2 linked regions of the Phaeacidiphilus oryzae TH49 genome follow. The protein of the gene in region 2 interacts with the protein of the main gene of each other region in a pairwise test. Links are inferred from orthologs where the notes say so. Each region holds a gene or a part of one and is shown on either strand. Other genes may lie near its edges.

What was found.
Region 1: the proteins of rpe (region 2) and eno interact in binary tests that used the Escherichia coli proteins (3 or more experiments, as listed by UniProt). The link is inferred for Phaeacidiphilus oryzae TH49 from one-to-one orthologs.

The regions. Positions count from the first base shown.
Region 1 is NZ_JQMQ01000005.1:2,978,957-2,986,511, forward strand. Bases 3,247-6,058 are described here. They hold eno (phosphopyruvate hydratase), read right to left. Parts: upstream 5,387-6,058; coding sequence 4,106-5,386; downstream 3,247-4,105. Other genes in these bases: BS73_RS17030 (DUF501 domain-containing protein), read right to left, coding at 3,247-3,350; BS73_RS17035 (FtsB family cell division protein), read right to left, coding at 3,372-3,836; BS73_RS40720 (transglycosylase family protein), read right to left, coding at 5,555-6,058. Outside these bases: BS73_RS17020 (NAD(P)/FAD-dependent oxidoreductase), read right to left, coding at 48-1,439; BS73_RS17025 (Ppx/GppA phosphatase family protein), read right to left, coding at 1,870-2,820; more of BS73_RS17030, read right to left, coding at 2,817-3,246; more of BS73_RS40720, read right to left, coding at 6,059-6,331; BS73_RS17050 (cytochrome P450 family protein), read right to left, coding at 6,710-7,555. UniProt on the Escherichia coli protein: Catalyzes the reversible conversion of 2-phosphoglycerate (2-PG) into phosphoenolpyruvate (PEP). It is essential for the degradation of carbohydrates via glycolysis.
Region 2 is NZ_JQMQ01000005.1:889,552-897,159, forward strand. Bases 1,556-4,420 are described here. They hold rpe (ribulose-phosphate 3-epimerase), read right to left. Parts: upstream 3,401-4,420; coding sequence 2,711-3,400; downstream 1,556-2,710. Other genes in these bases: BS73_RS08355 (GuaB1 family IMP dehydrogenase-related protein), read right to left, coding at 1,556-2,492; BS73_RS08365 (RsmB/NOP family class I SAM-dependent RNA methyltransferase), read right to left, coding at 3,429-4,420. Also shown: BS73_RS08345 ((2Fe-2S)-binding protein), read left to right, coding at 1-184; BS73_RS08350 (DUF5995 family protein), read left to right, coding at 235-900; more of BS73_RS08355, read right to left, coding at 1,053-1,555; more of BS73_RS08365, read right to left, coding at 4,421-4,937; fmt (methionyl-tRNA formyltransferase), read right to left, coding at 4,934-5,908; def (peptide deformylase), read right to left, coding at 5,963-6,508; BS73_RS39325 (hypothetical protein), read left to right, coding at 6,688-7,296; BS73_RS08385 (primosomal protein N'), read right to left, coding at 7,370-7,608. UniProt on the Escherichia coli protein: Catalyzes the reversible epimerization of D-ribulose 5-phosphate to D-xylulose 5-phosphate.

The sequences.
Region 1 (7,555 bases), 2.1 Mb from region 2 along the record:
GCCCTGACTCACTCCACCCGTGATCAGCGGGCGGGGTCAGTCCGTTCTCAGGCGGAGACCTTCTTCGACTCCTCGGCGGGCTTGGCGTCGGCCGGCGCCTTGGCGGCGACCGGCTTCGGCGCCGGAGCCGAGGCCTCGATGAACGGCTCGCGCGGGTTCTCCATCTCCACCAGGGCGATGGTCTCCCGCTTGAGGAACATGGCCAGCGTCCAGTCGGCGAAGACCCGGACCTTGCGGTTGAAGGACGGGACCCGCGCGCCGTGGTACAGGCGGTGGAACCACCACGCCGGGCGGCCCTTCAGCTGGTACTTCCCGAACAGCAGGGCGACGCCCTTGTGGAGGCCCAGACCGGCCACCGCGCCCTGGTTCTTGTGCTTGTACTCGCGCAGCGGGAAGCCCCGCATCTGGGCGAGAACGTTGTCGGCGAGCACCGGCGCCTGGCGGACGGCGTGCTGGGCGTTCGGCGGGCACCAGGCGCCCTCCTTGCCCGCGGCCAGGTCCGGCACCTGGGCGGTGTCGCCCGCGGACCAGACGTAGTCGAAGCCCTGCACCTGCAGCGTCGGCGCGGTGTCCACGTGGCCGCGGGGGCCGAGCGGCAGGCCGAAGTTCGACAGGATCGGGTTGGGGCGCACGCCGGCGGTCCACACGATGGTGGAGGCGTCCACCTCGATGCCGTTCTTCAGCACCACGTGCTTGTCGACGCAGGAGTCCATGGAGGTCTCCAGGTAGACCTCTATGCCGCGCTCCTCGAGGCGCTGCTGGGTCCACTTGCCGAGCTCCGGGCCCACCTCGGGGAGGATCCGGTTGGCCGCCTCGACCAGGATGAAGCGCATGTCCTCGCGCTTCACGCTCGGGTAGTACTGGGCCGCGTCCCGCAGCATGTCCTCGGCCTCGGCCAGGGTCTCCGCGCCGGCGAAGCCGCCGCCGATGAAGACGAAGGTGAGGGCCTGCTTGCGGACCTTCTCGTCGGTGGTCGACTCGGCGCGGTCCAGCTGCGCCATCAGGTGGTTGCGAAGGCTGATCGCCTCCTCCACCGACTTGACGCCGATGCCGTGCTCGGCCAGACCCGGGATCGGGAAGGTCCGGGAGATCGAGCCGGTCGACACCACCAGGTGCTCGAAGGGCAGTTCGTAGGCCTCGCCCGCCGCGGGCTGGATGGTGGCCGTCTTGCGGTCGTGGTCGACCGAGGTCACCGAGCCCGTCAGCACCTCGGCCTGGTTCTTCAGGACCCGGCGCAGCGGCGCAACGAGGTTGCGAGGCGCGACGTTGCCGCCGACCGCCTCGGGCAGGAAGGGCAGGTACGTCATGTACGGCCGCGGGTCGACGACGGTGACGGTCGCCTCCCCGTAGCGCATCTTCTTGAGAAGACGCAGCGCGGTGTACAAGCCGACGTAGCCACCGCCGACGATGAGAATGCGAGGTCGCTCCGTGGTGCTCATATCCGAAAGTATCCAGCACGCCCGCGGGGCACCCGTGTGGGCCCGGTCACAAGATCCGGGGACCCTGGTGCTACACTATGCGGCCCGCAAAACCGCCCGCCGGGAAGCGATCAATCGATCAGCGGGGCGGGCGGATCGGGGAGCCTCCGCCCCTCCCCTGCGGTCACTCCGGCACCGCCTTCGTGAGCTGCAACGATCCCGCCACTCGCGGGGTTCCGGGCCCCGGAGGGAACTCCCGCCGAGGAACCTGACGGCGTCCACGGGGCTCCGCCTGCGATCGGTACGGCGGATCCGCCCGGCGGCCTTCGTCCCGCATTCCGGGACGAACCGGCCCCGGACGCGTCCGTACGCGCGGAACTTCATGTGAAGAAATTCACGAACTTTCTGACGCGCCGTTCCGGCCGGGGCCCCGCGGCCCGGCCGGAAGCGGTCAGCGAGCCGCCCGGGCGGCGCTGAAGGCGATGCCGTCGAGGATGTCGTGCTCGCTCGCCACCAGCTCCGCGGCGCCGGTCCGCTCCATGATCGAGAGCAGCACCAGGGAGCCGGCCGTGATCACGTCTACCCGGCCGGGGTGGATCACCGGGATGGCGGCGCGCTCCTCGTGGGTGGAGCGCAGCAGCCGCTCGGTGACCTCGCGGACCTGCTGGAGCGGGATTCTGGCGTGGTGGATCCGCTCCGAGTCGTACGCGGGCAGTCCGAGGGCGATCCCGGCGACCGTGGTGACGGTGCCGGCCAGGCCGACCAGGGTGGTCGCGGCGTCCAGCGGGACCGTCTCGGCGGCCTCGTCCAGGGCCTTGGCGATGTCCTCGCGGATGGCCGCGAAGTCCGTCCCGTGCCGCTCGGTCAACCGGACGCAGCCGATGTCCACCGAGCGGGCCGCCTGGACCTCGTCGGTGCCGAGGACGAACTCGGTGGAGCCGCCGCCGAGGTCGAACACCAGGTACGGGCCCGGGAGTTCGGGGACGCCGGCCCCGCCGGGGCCGTGCAGCTCGGCGGTGGCGCCGGTGAAGGAGAGCTGGGCCTCCTCCTCACCGGTGATCACCTGGGGCTCCACGGAGAGGATCTCGCGGACCCCGCGGACGAAGTCCTCGCGGTTCTCGGCGTCCCGGGAGGCACTGGTGGCCACGAAGCGGATCCGCTCCGGGCTGAGCGGGACGCCGTACGAGGCGATCGCCTCGGCGTACTCGCGGCAGGCCGCGAAGGTGCGCTCCAGCGCCTCGGGGGCGAGCCGGCCGGTGCGGTCCACGCCCTGGCCGAGCCGGACGATCCGCATCCGCCGGTCCAGGTCGGCCAGGGCCCCGGACTCCGGGTCGACGTCGGCGACGAGCAGGCGGATCGAGTTGGTGCCGCAGTCGATCGCGGCGACGCGCTTTGAGGTCACTCGGCTTCCTCGGGTTCGGGGGACTCGTCGGCACAGACGCAGGGGCCCTTGCGCCACCACTCCGGAAGCGCGGCCAGCGCCTCGTCGCCGAGCGGGTTGGCCCCCTCGCCGGCCGCCAGCGAGTGGGCGACCAGCACGTGGAGGCACTTCACCCGGTCCGGCATCCCGCCGGCGCTGGGGAACCCCTCCAGCACCTCGATCGCGTCCCGGCGCCGGAGGTAGTCCTCGTGGGCGGCGCGGTAGCCGGCGGCCAGCTCCTGGTCCTCGCCGAGCCGGGCCGTCATCTCCTTCATCATCCCGTCGGCCTCCAGGGTGCCGATGAGGGACGCGGCGCGCGGGCAGGTCAGGTAGTAGAGGGTCGGGAAGGGGGTGCCGTCCTCGAGTCGGGGGGCGGTCTCGACCACGTCGGGGAGGCCGCAGGGACAGCGGTGGGCGACGGCGCGGAGGCCGCGCGGGACGCGGCCCAGCTGGGCCTCGATCGCGCGGACGTCCTGCTCGGTGGGTCGCTCGGTGGGGGTTTCGCTGGTCATCGTTCCGGGGGGTGTGGGGGTTCAGCGGGCGGTGGTGCCGGGGGCGGTCGGGCTCGCGGTCGGCGCGGCGTCGGCGGCGTCCAGCGAGTCCCACAGGTTGGCGTACCAGGGCTGGCCGGGGGCGGCCGCCTGGTACGAGGTCCCGGAGGAGCCCGCGCCGGCGGAGGAACCGGACGAGCCGGGGACCACCGCGACGAAGGGGGTCTCGCCGGGGAAGGCGTAGTGCAGCCGCTCGCGCGCCTGGGCGGCCACGAAGGCCGGGTCCTGCCAGCGGGCCAGCTGGCGGCGCTCGGCCTCCAGTTGACGCTTCGCCAGGTCGGCGGCGGCGCGCTGCTGGGAGATCTGCTGGCGCTGGGCGACGAACTGGCGGGTCGGGTAGGCGAGGGCGGCGACGACCGCGCAGAGCACCAGCCCGAGGACGGCGGCGCGGCCGGTCATCCTGGGCCGGCGGGGGCGCCCGGAGCGGGCGACGTTGAAACGCAGCAAGTTCCCCTCCGGGTCGGTTGTCCGTTGGCCGCCAGCGTAGATGCTCGCGGACGACTTTTCCCCGACCCGCTGAGCGGCCCCGCCAAGTCGCGCAGCGACTTCAGGGGCGCGGGGAACTGCGCGGCCGGCCACTTACGGTCCACAGGTCGGCAACGGAGTCCGGGTTGCAACCGAGTGGCCGTTGCCGGGTGCGGCGCCGTAGTCAGCCGGGCGCGCAGTTCCCCGCGCCCCTTACTTGCCCCTTCGGGGCTGCGCTCGGGGCGAGGGCGTCAGCCCTTGAAGCGGGGGAAGGCGCCGCGGCCCGCGTACTCCGCGGCGTCGTCCAGGATCTCCTCGATCCGGAGGAGCTGGTTGTACTTCGCCACCCGCTCGGACCGGGCCGGCGCGCCGGTCTTGATCTGGCCGCAGTTGGTGGCAACGGCCAGGTCCGCGATGGTGGTGTCCTCGGTCTCGCCCGAGCGGTGCGACATCATGCAGCGGAAGCCGTTGCGCTGGGCCATCTCGACCGCGTCCAGCGTCTCGGTCAGCGAGCCGATCTGGTTCACCTTCACCAGCAGGGCGTTGGCCGCGCCGTCCTTGATGCCCCTGGCCAGGCGCTCCGGGTTGGTGACGAACAGGTCGTCGCCGACCAGCTGGACCTTGTCGCCGAGCTGCTCGGTGATGGTCTTCCAGCCGTCCCAGTCGTCCTCGAAGAGCGGGTCCTCGATGGAGACCAGCGGGTAGGCGTCGACCAGCTCGCCGTAGTACGCCGACATCTCGGCGGCGGTGCGCTCCTTGCCCTCGAAGGTGTACGTGCCGTCCTTGTAGAACTCGGAGGCGGCGACGTCCAGGGCGAGGGCGACGTCCTGGCCGGGGGTGTAGCCGGCCTTGCGGATGGCCTCCAGGATGAGGTCGAGGGCCTCGCGGTTGGAGTCCAGGTTGGGGGCGAAGCCGCCCTCGTCGCCCAGACCGGTGGCCAGGCCGCGCTCCTTCAGGACCGACTTGAGGGTGTGGTAGACCTCGACGCCCCAGCGGACGGCCTCGGAGAAGGACTCCGCGCCGATCGGGGCGATCATGAACTCCTGGATGTCCACGTTGGAGTCGGCGTGCGAGCCGCCGTTCAGGATGTTCATCATCGGGACCGGCAGCACATGGGCGTTCGGGCCGCCGACGTAGCGGAAGAGCGGGAGGTCGGAGGCCTCGGAGGCGGCGTGGGCCACGGCCAGCGAGACGCCGAGGATGGCGTTGGCGCCGAGCGAGGACTTGTCCGGGGTGGCGTCCAGGTCGAGCATCGCCTGGTCGATCAGCCGCTGCTCGGTCGCGTCGTAGCCGACCAGCTCCGGGCCGATCTGCTCGATGACGGCCAGCACGGCCTTCTCCACACCCTTGCCCCCGTAGCGCGACTTGTCGCCGTCACGGAGTTCGAGGGCCTCGAAGGCGCCGGTGGAGGCGCCGGACGGGACCGCGGCGCGGCCCGTGCTCCCGTCATCGAGGCCGACCTCGACCTCGACGGTGGGGTTGCCTCGCGAGTCGAGGATCTCGCGGGCTACGACGACGTCGATGGACGGCACGTTGTTCTCCTTCACGGGTACGGGGCCGTTACGACCTGAGCCTAACCGCAACGGCCGCCGCGGCCATCCGGGACATCGGACCCTATTCGGTCCGCGTTCGGTCCATCCTCGGTCCGTCCCGGGCCGCGGCGGCCGCCTACCCACGGGTAGGTCAGGGCCGGTGGACCCTCAGCCGACCTGGAGGCGCTGGCCCGGGTAGATCAGGTCCGGGTTCGAGCCGACCGTGGACCGGTTCTCCTGGTACAGGTGCCGCCAGCCGCCGGAGACGTGCGCCGCCGCGGCGATGCGGGACAGGGTGTCCCCGCTGCGCACGACGTAGTCACCGTGGCCGACGGTGTGCACGGCACTGCCGCCGCTCGCGCTGCTCGTGGTGGGTGTCGAGCCGCTCCTGGTGGCTGTGGAGCTGCTCGCCGGCTGCTCGACAGTCCGCGGGGCGGTGTGGCCCGCGACGCTGTCGGACGAGGCCGTGTGGGTGTGCGAGGCGCTGCTGTGACGGGTCGTGGTGCCGCCTGAACCGGTGCCGACCTGGGCCGGCGAGCCGCCGGCGGCGAGCCCGGCCTTCTGGCTGCAGACCGGCCAGGCGCCCGGCCCCTGCGCGGACAGCACCTTCTCGGCCACGGATATCTGCTGGCCCTTGCTGGCCCGGTCGGCAGTGGGGGCGTACTTGGTGCCCCCGTAGGCCGCCCAGGTGGACCGGGTGAACTGCAGTCCGCCGTAGAACCCGTTGCCGGTGTTGATGGACCAGTCGCCGCCGCTCTCGCACTGGGCGACACGGTCCCAGGTGGAGACGGTGGCGGCGTCGGCGGTGCTGGTGGCGGCGGTTCCGATCAGCGGGATGGCGATTCCGGCGCCGGCCACTCCGGCGGTGGCGACCAGCCGCCTGGTGTGGGAGCTGCGGGGTTTGCGATGACGGCCGGTGCCGCCGAAGACAGCGGTGGGATGCATCGGCTGCTTCCTCTCCGACGCCTGCGAGGTGAGCTGTCGGGTTCGGGCCGTGAGGTAGCCCGGCCGTCTCAGGTCCGCTGAGGCGGCTTCACCCCTAGCCGTGCGCCGGGCAGTTGCCGCGACTCCCTCGCGGCGGCGTGGTCGCTGCTGCCGGTGCTTCGGCGGTGTACGTGGGTCCCCCACTCCTGTCCGTTCGATCTGTCGACGACCCTCGCTCCGGTGGACAGGACTCGGCGTCCCGGGGCTCGGGGTTCGCAGACACGCGAACGTCGTGCAGGCTATGCAGATCGTACGAATGTCCTCAAGTCGCACAATCTCACACCCGAGGCGTACAACCTTTGGGCGGTTCTGAGCGTCGGTCAGTTCGCAAGTGGTGCTTCAGGAGTGGACGGGTGTGAACTCGACCGGGAGTTCGCGCAGGCCACGCATGATCAGCCCGCCGCGCCTGCGAAGCCCCGACGTCTCGGTAGCCAACGCCAGATCGGGTAGACGCGCCAGCAGGGTGGCCAGCGCCGTCCGGCCCTCCAGACGGGCGAGCGGGGCACCGATGCAGTAGTGGATGCCGTGCCCGAAGCCGAGATGCGGATTGTCCCGGCGGGCCAGATCGAGCGCGTCCGGTTCGGCGAAGCGGGCCGGGTCGCGGTCGGCGGCGGCGAGGACGACGAGCACCGGGTCGCCGAGGCCGATCCGCTCTCCACCGATCTCCACCGGCTCGGTGGCGAACCGCCAGGTGGCGAGCTCGACCGGGCCGTCGTAGCGGATGAACTCCTCGATCGCGGTGTCCCACAGGGACGGGTCGGCCCGCAACCGCTCGCGCTGCGCCGGGTTCTGAAAGAGGGCCAGCGCCCCGTTGCCGATCAGGTTGATGGTGGTCTCGAAGCCGGCGAAGAGCAGCACGAAGCACATCGCCGCGGCCTCGTTCTCGGTCAGATGCTCGCCGTGGTCGCTGGCCCTGATCAGGCCGGAGATCAGGTCGTCGCCGAGGTCCGCCCGCTTGCGGTGGATCAGCTCGGAGAGGTACGCCCGCATCCGCTTGACCGCGCGGCCGACGCCGCCGCGCGGGGCGCCGGGGTGGCGGATCATCATCGCCGCCCAGTCCCGGAACGCGTCCTGGTCCTCGGCCGGGACGCCGAGGAGGTCGCAGATGGCGTAGATGGGCAGCGGGAAGGCGAACTCGTGGATCAGCTCGGCGCTGCCGCGGGCGGCGAAGCCGTCGATCAGCCG
Region 2 (7,608 bases):
GTGCGGCTTCTGCACGCCGGGGTTCGTGGTCTCGGCCACCGCCCTGCTGGAGCGGAACCCCCACCCCACCGACGAGGAGATCCGGGAGGCGCTCTCCGGCAACCTCTGCCGCTGCACCGGATACCAGGGGATCCTCAAGGCCGTCCGAGCCGCGGCGGACGGGGAGCGACCCGCCGTCGAGTGACCACCGGCGAGTGATGGCACGGTGGGTGACGACATGTCAGGATTCGTCCCATGGCCACCGTGACCGCGCCCCTGGCGCCCGCCATCGGCGCACTGCGCACCCTCGCGGCCACCCCGCCGCCCGGCGACGGGGTGGCCGTCTTCGCGCGGATGTACCTGGTCGTCACCCAGGCCGTGGACCGGCATCTGCGGCTCACCCGGTACTTCCAGGACCCGGAGGCCACCGGAGTGCTGGCCGTGCTCTTCGCCGACCGCTTCCTCGACGCCCTGGACGCCCGCCCGGCGCCGGCCTGCTGGCGCCCGCTGCTGGCGCTGCGCCGGCACCCGGGGATCCGGCCGATCCAGTTCGCGCTGGCCGGGATGAACGCCCACATCGAGCACGACCTGCCGCTGGCGCTGCTGGACACCTGCGCGCGCACCGGGCGGGCGCTGCACGACATGTCGGCCGACTTCCACCGGGTCAACGACGTCCTCGCCGAGGTCGAGGAGAAGGCCCGCGAGGAGCTGGCGCCCGCCGGGCACGGCGACGACCCGGACGAGCCGCTGCTACACCTGCTGGGCTGCTGGTCCATCGACCGCGCGCGGGACGCGGCGTGGGCGTCGGCGCACGCCCTGTGGGAGCTCCGCTCCCGCCCGGAGGCCTACGCCGCCACCGCGGACGCCCTCTCCGACTCCGTCGGCCTGATCAGCCGCTGCCTGCTGACGCCGCTGCGCTGAGGGGACGCCCTGATGTGCGGCCCGAAGGGCCGGGCACATCAGGGGCGCGGGGAACCGCGCGCCCGGCCGCCTACGGCGGGAGAGCCGCCGGCGGCGGGCCGGACGGCGCCCCGTAGGCGGCTCGGTAGCGGCTCGGAGGCGGCTCGGCTCGGCTACCAGCTCGCGTGCAGCGGCTTGCCCTCGGCGTAGCCGGCCGCGCTCTGGATCCCGACGATCGACTTCTCGTGGAACTCCTCAAGGCTCGCCGCCCCGGCGTAGGTGCAGCTGCTGCGGACACCCGAGACGATCGAGTCGATCAGGTCCTCGACGCCCGGCCGCTCCGGGTCCAGGAACATCCGCGAGGTCGAGATCCCCTCCTCGAACAGCGCCTTCCGGGCCCGGTCGTACGCCGACTCCTCGGAGGTGCGGTTGCGGACCGCCCGCGCGGAGGCCATCCCGAAGCTCTCCTTGTAGAGCCGGCCGTCGGCCGCGGACTGCAGGTCGCCCGGGGACTCGTAGGTCCCCGCGAACCAGGAGCCGATCATCACGTTGGACGCGCCCGCGGCCAGCGCCATCGCGACGTCCCGGGGGTGCCGGACGCCGCCGTCCGCCCACACGTGGCGGCCGAGCCGCCGCGCCTCGGCGGAGCACTCCAGCACCGCGGAGAACTGGGGCCGGCCGACGCCGGTCATCATCCGGGTGGTGCACATCGCGCCCGGGCCGACGCCGACCTTGATGATGTCCGCCCCGGCCTCCACCAGGTCGCGCACACCGGCCGCGGAGACCACGTTGCCGGCCACCACCGGCACCCCGGGGTCCAGCGCCCGGACCGCCTTCAGCGCGCTGATCATCGACTCCTGGTGGCCGTGCGCGGTGTCCACCACCAGCACGTCCGCGCCCGCCTCGACCAGCGCCTTGGCCCGGCCGGCCACGTCGCCGTTGATGCCCACGGTGGCGGCGATCCGCAGCCGCCCGGCGTCGTCCACGGCCGGGGTGTAGAGGGTGGCGCGCAGGGCGGCCTTCCGGGTCAGGATGCCGACCAGCCGGCCGTCCCCGTCCACCACCGGCGCCAGCCGGCGATGCGCCTCGGTCAGCCGGTCGAAGGCGTCCCGCGGGTCGATGCTCTCCTCCAGCAGCAGCAGGTCGCGGGACATCACCTCGGAGAGGTTGGTGAACCGGTCCACGCCCTGGCAGTCGGAGTCGGTGACCACCCCGACCGGCCGGCCGACCTCGTCGATCACGACCACGGCGCCGTGGGCGCGCTTGGGCAGCAGGGAGAGCGCCTCCGCGACGGTGGCGGTGGGGGCCAGCGTGATGGCGGTGTCGTGGACCAGGTGGCGGGCCTTCACCCAGGCGATGACCTCGGCCACGACCTCGATCGGGATGTCCTGCGGGATGGCCACGATGCCGCCGCGGCGGGCGACCGTCTCGGCCATCCGGCGCCCGGCGATCGCGGTCATGTTGGCGACCACGAGCGGAATTGTGGTCCCGGTGCCGTCGGTGGTGGACAGGTCCACCGCCTGGCGGGAACCCACGGCCGACCGGCTGGGGACCATGAACACGTCGTCGTAGGTCAGGTCGTAAGCCGGCTGAAGGTCGTTCAGGAAGCGCATGGACGGGCTCTCTGCTGGATGACGGTGCGTCGGATGCCGGACGCTTCCGGTCTGCCGGGCGCCCGCACCCAACCGACGATTCTCGCCGAAACACCTGGTGAAAACCAGTTCGCCCGGCATTGTTGCAGCTACCGCCAACCCGGGCGGCGGATCGCGGCGGCCGGCTTGGACGATCGTCCAGCCAGGGCCGCGGCCGCCGTCCGCCGCCGGGCGGAGAGCTAGTGGGCGCAGCCCCAGGACGAGGCGTCCACCACGCCCTGCGCCTGCTCGCGCAGCGCCCGCACCGCCGCGGCCGGGTCGTCCGCGCCGTACACCGCCGACCCCGCGACGAAGACGTCCGCCCCCGCCTCCGCGCAGCGCTCGATCGTCGAGGCCGAGACCCCGCCGTCCACCTGCAGCCACAGCTCCAGCCCGTGCTTGGCGATCAGCTCCCGGGTCCGCCGGATCTTGGGCAGCATGATGTCCAGGAAGGACTGCCCCCCGAACCCCGGCTCCACCGTCATCACCAGCAGCATGTCCAGCTCGGGCAGCAGGTCCTCGTACGGCTCGATCGGCGTGGCCGGCTTCAGCGCCATCGACGCCCGCGCGCCCTGCGCCCGCAGCTCCCGCGCCAGCCGCACCGGCGCCGCCGCCGCCTCCGCATGGAAGGTCACCGAGCCGGCGCCCGCCTCGGCGTACTGCGGCGCCCAGCGGTCCGGCTCCTCGATCATCAGATGGCAGTCGATCGGCGTCTCCGTCGCCTTCAGCAGGGACTCCACCACCGGCAGCCCGAGCGTCAGGTTCGGCACGAAGTGGTTGTCCATGACGTCGACGTGCAGCCAGTCGGCCCCCCGCACCGCCGCCGCCTCGTCGGCCAGCCGGGCGAAGTCCGCGGAGAGGATGCTCGGGTTGATCTGTGCGGTGCTCATGGATCCAGTCTTCCAGTCGTCCGTGTCGTCAGCGGGTGCGCAGCAGCAGCGCCAGGTACATCGCGTCGGTCCCGTGGAGGTGCGGCCAGAGCTGCACGTCGGGTCCGTCGCCCAGCCCCGGCATCCCCTCCGGCAGCAGCGGCCGGGCGTCCACCCACTCCACGGCCCGCTCCCCGCCGCCGTCCCGTTCCAGCTCCTTCAGCACGTCCTGGACCACGGCCCTGGTCTCGGCCAGATGCGGCGAGCAGGTCGCGTACGCGACGAGGCCGCCCACCCGCACCGACCGCAGCGCACCGCGCAGCAGCCCGCGCTGCACCGGACCGAACCCCGGGAGGTCCTCGGCCCGCCGCCGCCACCGCGCCTCCGGCCGGCGCCGCAGCGCGCCGAGCCCTGTGCACGGCACATCGACCAGCACCCGGTCGAAGAAGTCCGGCTGCCAGGCCGGCCGCGTCCCGTCCGCCACGATCACCTGGTACGGCCCCGGGTTGCCGTCCAGCGCCCGCGCGACCAGCCGGGCCCGGTGCGGCTGCCGCTCCGAGGCGACCAGCGCCGCCCCCTGCCGCGCGGCCAGCGCCCCCAGCAGGGCGGCCTTGCCGCCCGGCCCCGCGCAGGCGTCCAGCCAGCGCTCGGTCCCGGCCGGCACGCCCTCCAGCGGCGGTTCGAGCGGCAGCCCCAGCGGGGCCGCCGCCAGCGCGGCCGCCACCAGCTGGCTGCCCTCGTCCTGCACCCCGGCCCGGTTCTCCCGGACCGCCTCAAGCTCGCCCGGGTCGCCGCCCTCCGCCAGCCGCAGCGCGTACGGCGACCAGCGGCCGTCCGCCGTGGCGTCCTCCGGCAGCGCCTCCCGCAGCTCCTCGGTGGTGGACCGCCCCGGCCTCGCCACCAGCGTCACCTCAGGACGGGCGTTGTCCGCGGCCAGCAGCGCCTCGATGCCCCGCCGGCCGGACTCCTCCGGCTGCCAGACCCCCAGCGAGTCCCAGAGCGCGCCCACGACCCAGCGCGGATGCGAGTACCGGACGGCCAGATGGTCTTCCGCGTCCTCCTCGTACGGCGGCGCGACCCGCTCCAGCCACTCGTCCAGGTCGTGCGCGGTGACCTTGCGCAGCACGGCGTTGACGAACTTGGCCCGGCCGTCCCCGAGCACCACCCGGGCCAGCTCCACGGTCGCCGAGACCGCCGCGTGCGGGGGGATCCGGGTCGCCAGGATCTGGTGGGCGCCCAGCGTCAGCACGTCGAGCACCGGCGGGTCGACCTCGCGCAGCGGCCGGTCGACGCAGGCCGCGAGCACCGCGTCGTAGCTGCCCTGCATCCGCAGCGAGCCGTAGACCAGCTCGGTGGCGAAGGCCGCGTCCCGTCGGTCGAAGTCCGGATGGTCCCGCTCGGCGTCGCGCAGCAGCGCGGGCAGCACCAGGTTGGCGTACGCGTCCCGCTCGTCGACGGCGCGCAGCGCCTCGAAGGCGACCATCCGCGCCGGATCCTTCTTCGGCCGCCGGTACGGCCGCGCCGGACGCTTCCTCACCGGCCTTGCGGGGCTGCTCACTTGACACCCTCACCGCTCGCCGGGAGGGCCGCCGGGTCCGCCGGCTCGAAGCGCTCCCCGGCCTCGATCCGGTGCCCGCGCGCCCAGTCTCCGGCGGACATCCGCTTCTTGCCCTGCGCCTGCACCTCGCCGAGCACCACCTCGTGGCTGCCGGTGCCGACCCGCACGGTGTTCTTCTGCACCGCGATCTCGCCGGGCGCCAGCTCCGCGCGCTCCGGCGTGGGCCGGACCGGGCCCAGCTTGACCCGCTCGCCGCGCAGCACCGTCCAGGCACCGGGCGCCGGGGTGCAGCCGCGCACCACGCGGTCCACCCGCAGCGCCGGAGCCGTCCAGTCCACCCGGGCGTCCTCGACGTTGATCTTCGGGGCCAGCGAGACGCCCTCCGCGGGCTGCGCGACCGGCACCAGCGAGCCGTCCTCGATCCCGTCCATCGTCGCCGCCAGCAGCCCCGCCCCCGACTGCGCGAGCCGGCCCAGCAGGTCCCCGCTGGTGTCCGTCGCCCGGATCTCCTCGGTCACCACCCCGTACACCGGGCCGGAGTCGAGGCCCTCCTCGATCTGGAAGGTGGAGGCGCCGGTGACCGCGTCCCCGGCCATCAGCGAGTGCTGCACCGGCGCCGCCCCGCGCCAGGCCGGCAGCAGCGAGAAGTGGAGGTTCACCCAGCCGTGCCGGGGGACGTCCAGCGCGACCCGCGGCAGCAGCGCGCCGTAGGCCACCACCGGGCAGCAGTCGGGGGCGATCCGCGCCAGCCGCTCCAGGAACTCCGGGTCGCGCGGGCGCCTGGGCTTGAGCACCTCGATGCCGGCCTCCTCGGCCCGCTGCGCGACCGGGCTCGCGACCAGCCGCCGGCCGCGCCCGGCGGGGGCGTCGGGCCTGGTGACGACGGCCGCCACCTCGTGCCGGTCGGAGGCGATCAGCGCCTCCAGGGCGGGGACGGCCACCTCGGGGGTGCCGGCGAAAACGAGCCTCATAACGAGTGCGGCTGCCTCTCGGTTCTCTCTGCTGGGTCTCGGTACCGGCGCCGGTCAGAGCGCGCGGCCGAAGGTGCTGTGCGGCGACACCTTCACCGTCGGCGCCTGCTCCCCGGCCCACTCCGCCTCGCGGATCGCGCGCAGCGCGGCCTTGCGCTGCTCGCGGTCGAGCCGGTCGATGAAGATGATGCCGTCCAGATGGTCGGTCTCGTGCTGGATGCAGCGCGCGAGCCGCTGGGTTCCCTCGATCGTGACCGGGTCGCCGTACTGGTTGAACCCCTTGGCGACCACGCCGTAGGCGCGCTTGCAGTCGTACTGCAGCCCGGGGAGGGAGAGGCAGCCCTCGGGGCCGTCCTGCTCCTCCTCGGTGAGGTCGAGCACCGGGTTGATCAGATGACCGGTCTCGCCCTCCACGTGGTAGGTGAACACCCGCAGCGACACCCCGAGTTGGGGGGCCGCCAGGCCCGCGCCCGGGGCGTCCACCATGGTCTCGGTCAGGTCCTTGACCAGGGTGCGCAGCTCCTTGTCGAAGGTGACCACCGGCTGGGCCGTCATCCGCAGCACCGGATCGCCGAAGAGCCGAATCGGCTTGACCGCCACCGGGGGCCTCCTGAACATCACGCGGGTAGGGGAACGACCCAAGTCTAGAGGTCGGCGCGCAACCACCGACCCCCGCGCCGTACGCGCCCGCTCGCACGCCCCCGGCGTTACCCCCGGGCAGTGTCACCCGTTGGTCACAGAGAATTGACGGACGAGCGGGTTGAGAGGCACGAACGATGATGGCCGACCACGCCACCCATGACGCCCGGGCCCGGGCGAGTCTCCACATGCTGGTGCGGGACATCGAGCGGGTACGCCGCCAGGTGGACGCGCTCCGCACCCTCACCGCCCAGCTCGGGAACGTGTACCGGCCCCGGCGCCCCACCACCTCCGCCGGATTCGTGGTGTACGGGCGGGCGCCGGCGCCGACCGTCCGCCTCGCCCAGGAGCTGCGGGACAGCGTGGAGGGCCTGGTCGCGGCGGCCGTGGAGTTCGACCGCTCGCTGGGCTTCTCCTGGGACGCGGTCGGCTCCGCCCTCGGCGTCACCAAGCAGGCGGTCCACCGCCGCTACGGCGTCCGCCGCCCCGCGCCGGCGCCCGCGCCCGCGCCCCCGCGGAGCCGATCCCCGACCAGCCCCTCCCCCGGGCGATCCCGGCCGCCCGGGACCACCAGTAGGGGGCACGCCCCGAACGAAGCGACGAAGTCGCAAGTCAAGGGGCGCGGGGAACTGCGCGCCCAGCCGACTACGGCGCCGCACGCGGCAACGGCACCCGGGTTGCAACCCGAACTGTCCGCTGCCGACTGCGGCACCGTTCGCGGCTGGGCGCGCAGTTCCCCGCGCCCCTGAAGTCGCTGCGCGACTTCGCGGGGCCGCTCAGCGGAGTCCGGGGCGGCAGCCCCGGGGGCAGAAGAGAGCGAGGTCAGCCGATGTCCGGCGGATCGACCCGGATCCGCACCGCGCCCCGCTTCTCGCCCGCCCCGCGGGCCAGCACCCCCGCCCGCGCGGCCTTCAACGCCGCGGCCAGCGCAGCCCCCCGCCCCGGCGAGACCCGGATCAGCACCCGCTCCTCGGCCTCCCCGGCGCCGTCGGCCCCCTCCCGCGCCTCCTCCACCGGCACCGGGCCCAGCACGTCCGCCCCCTCCGGCAGCCGCACCAGCC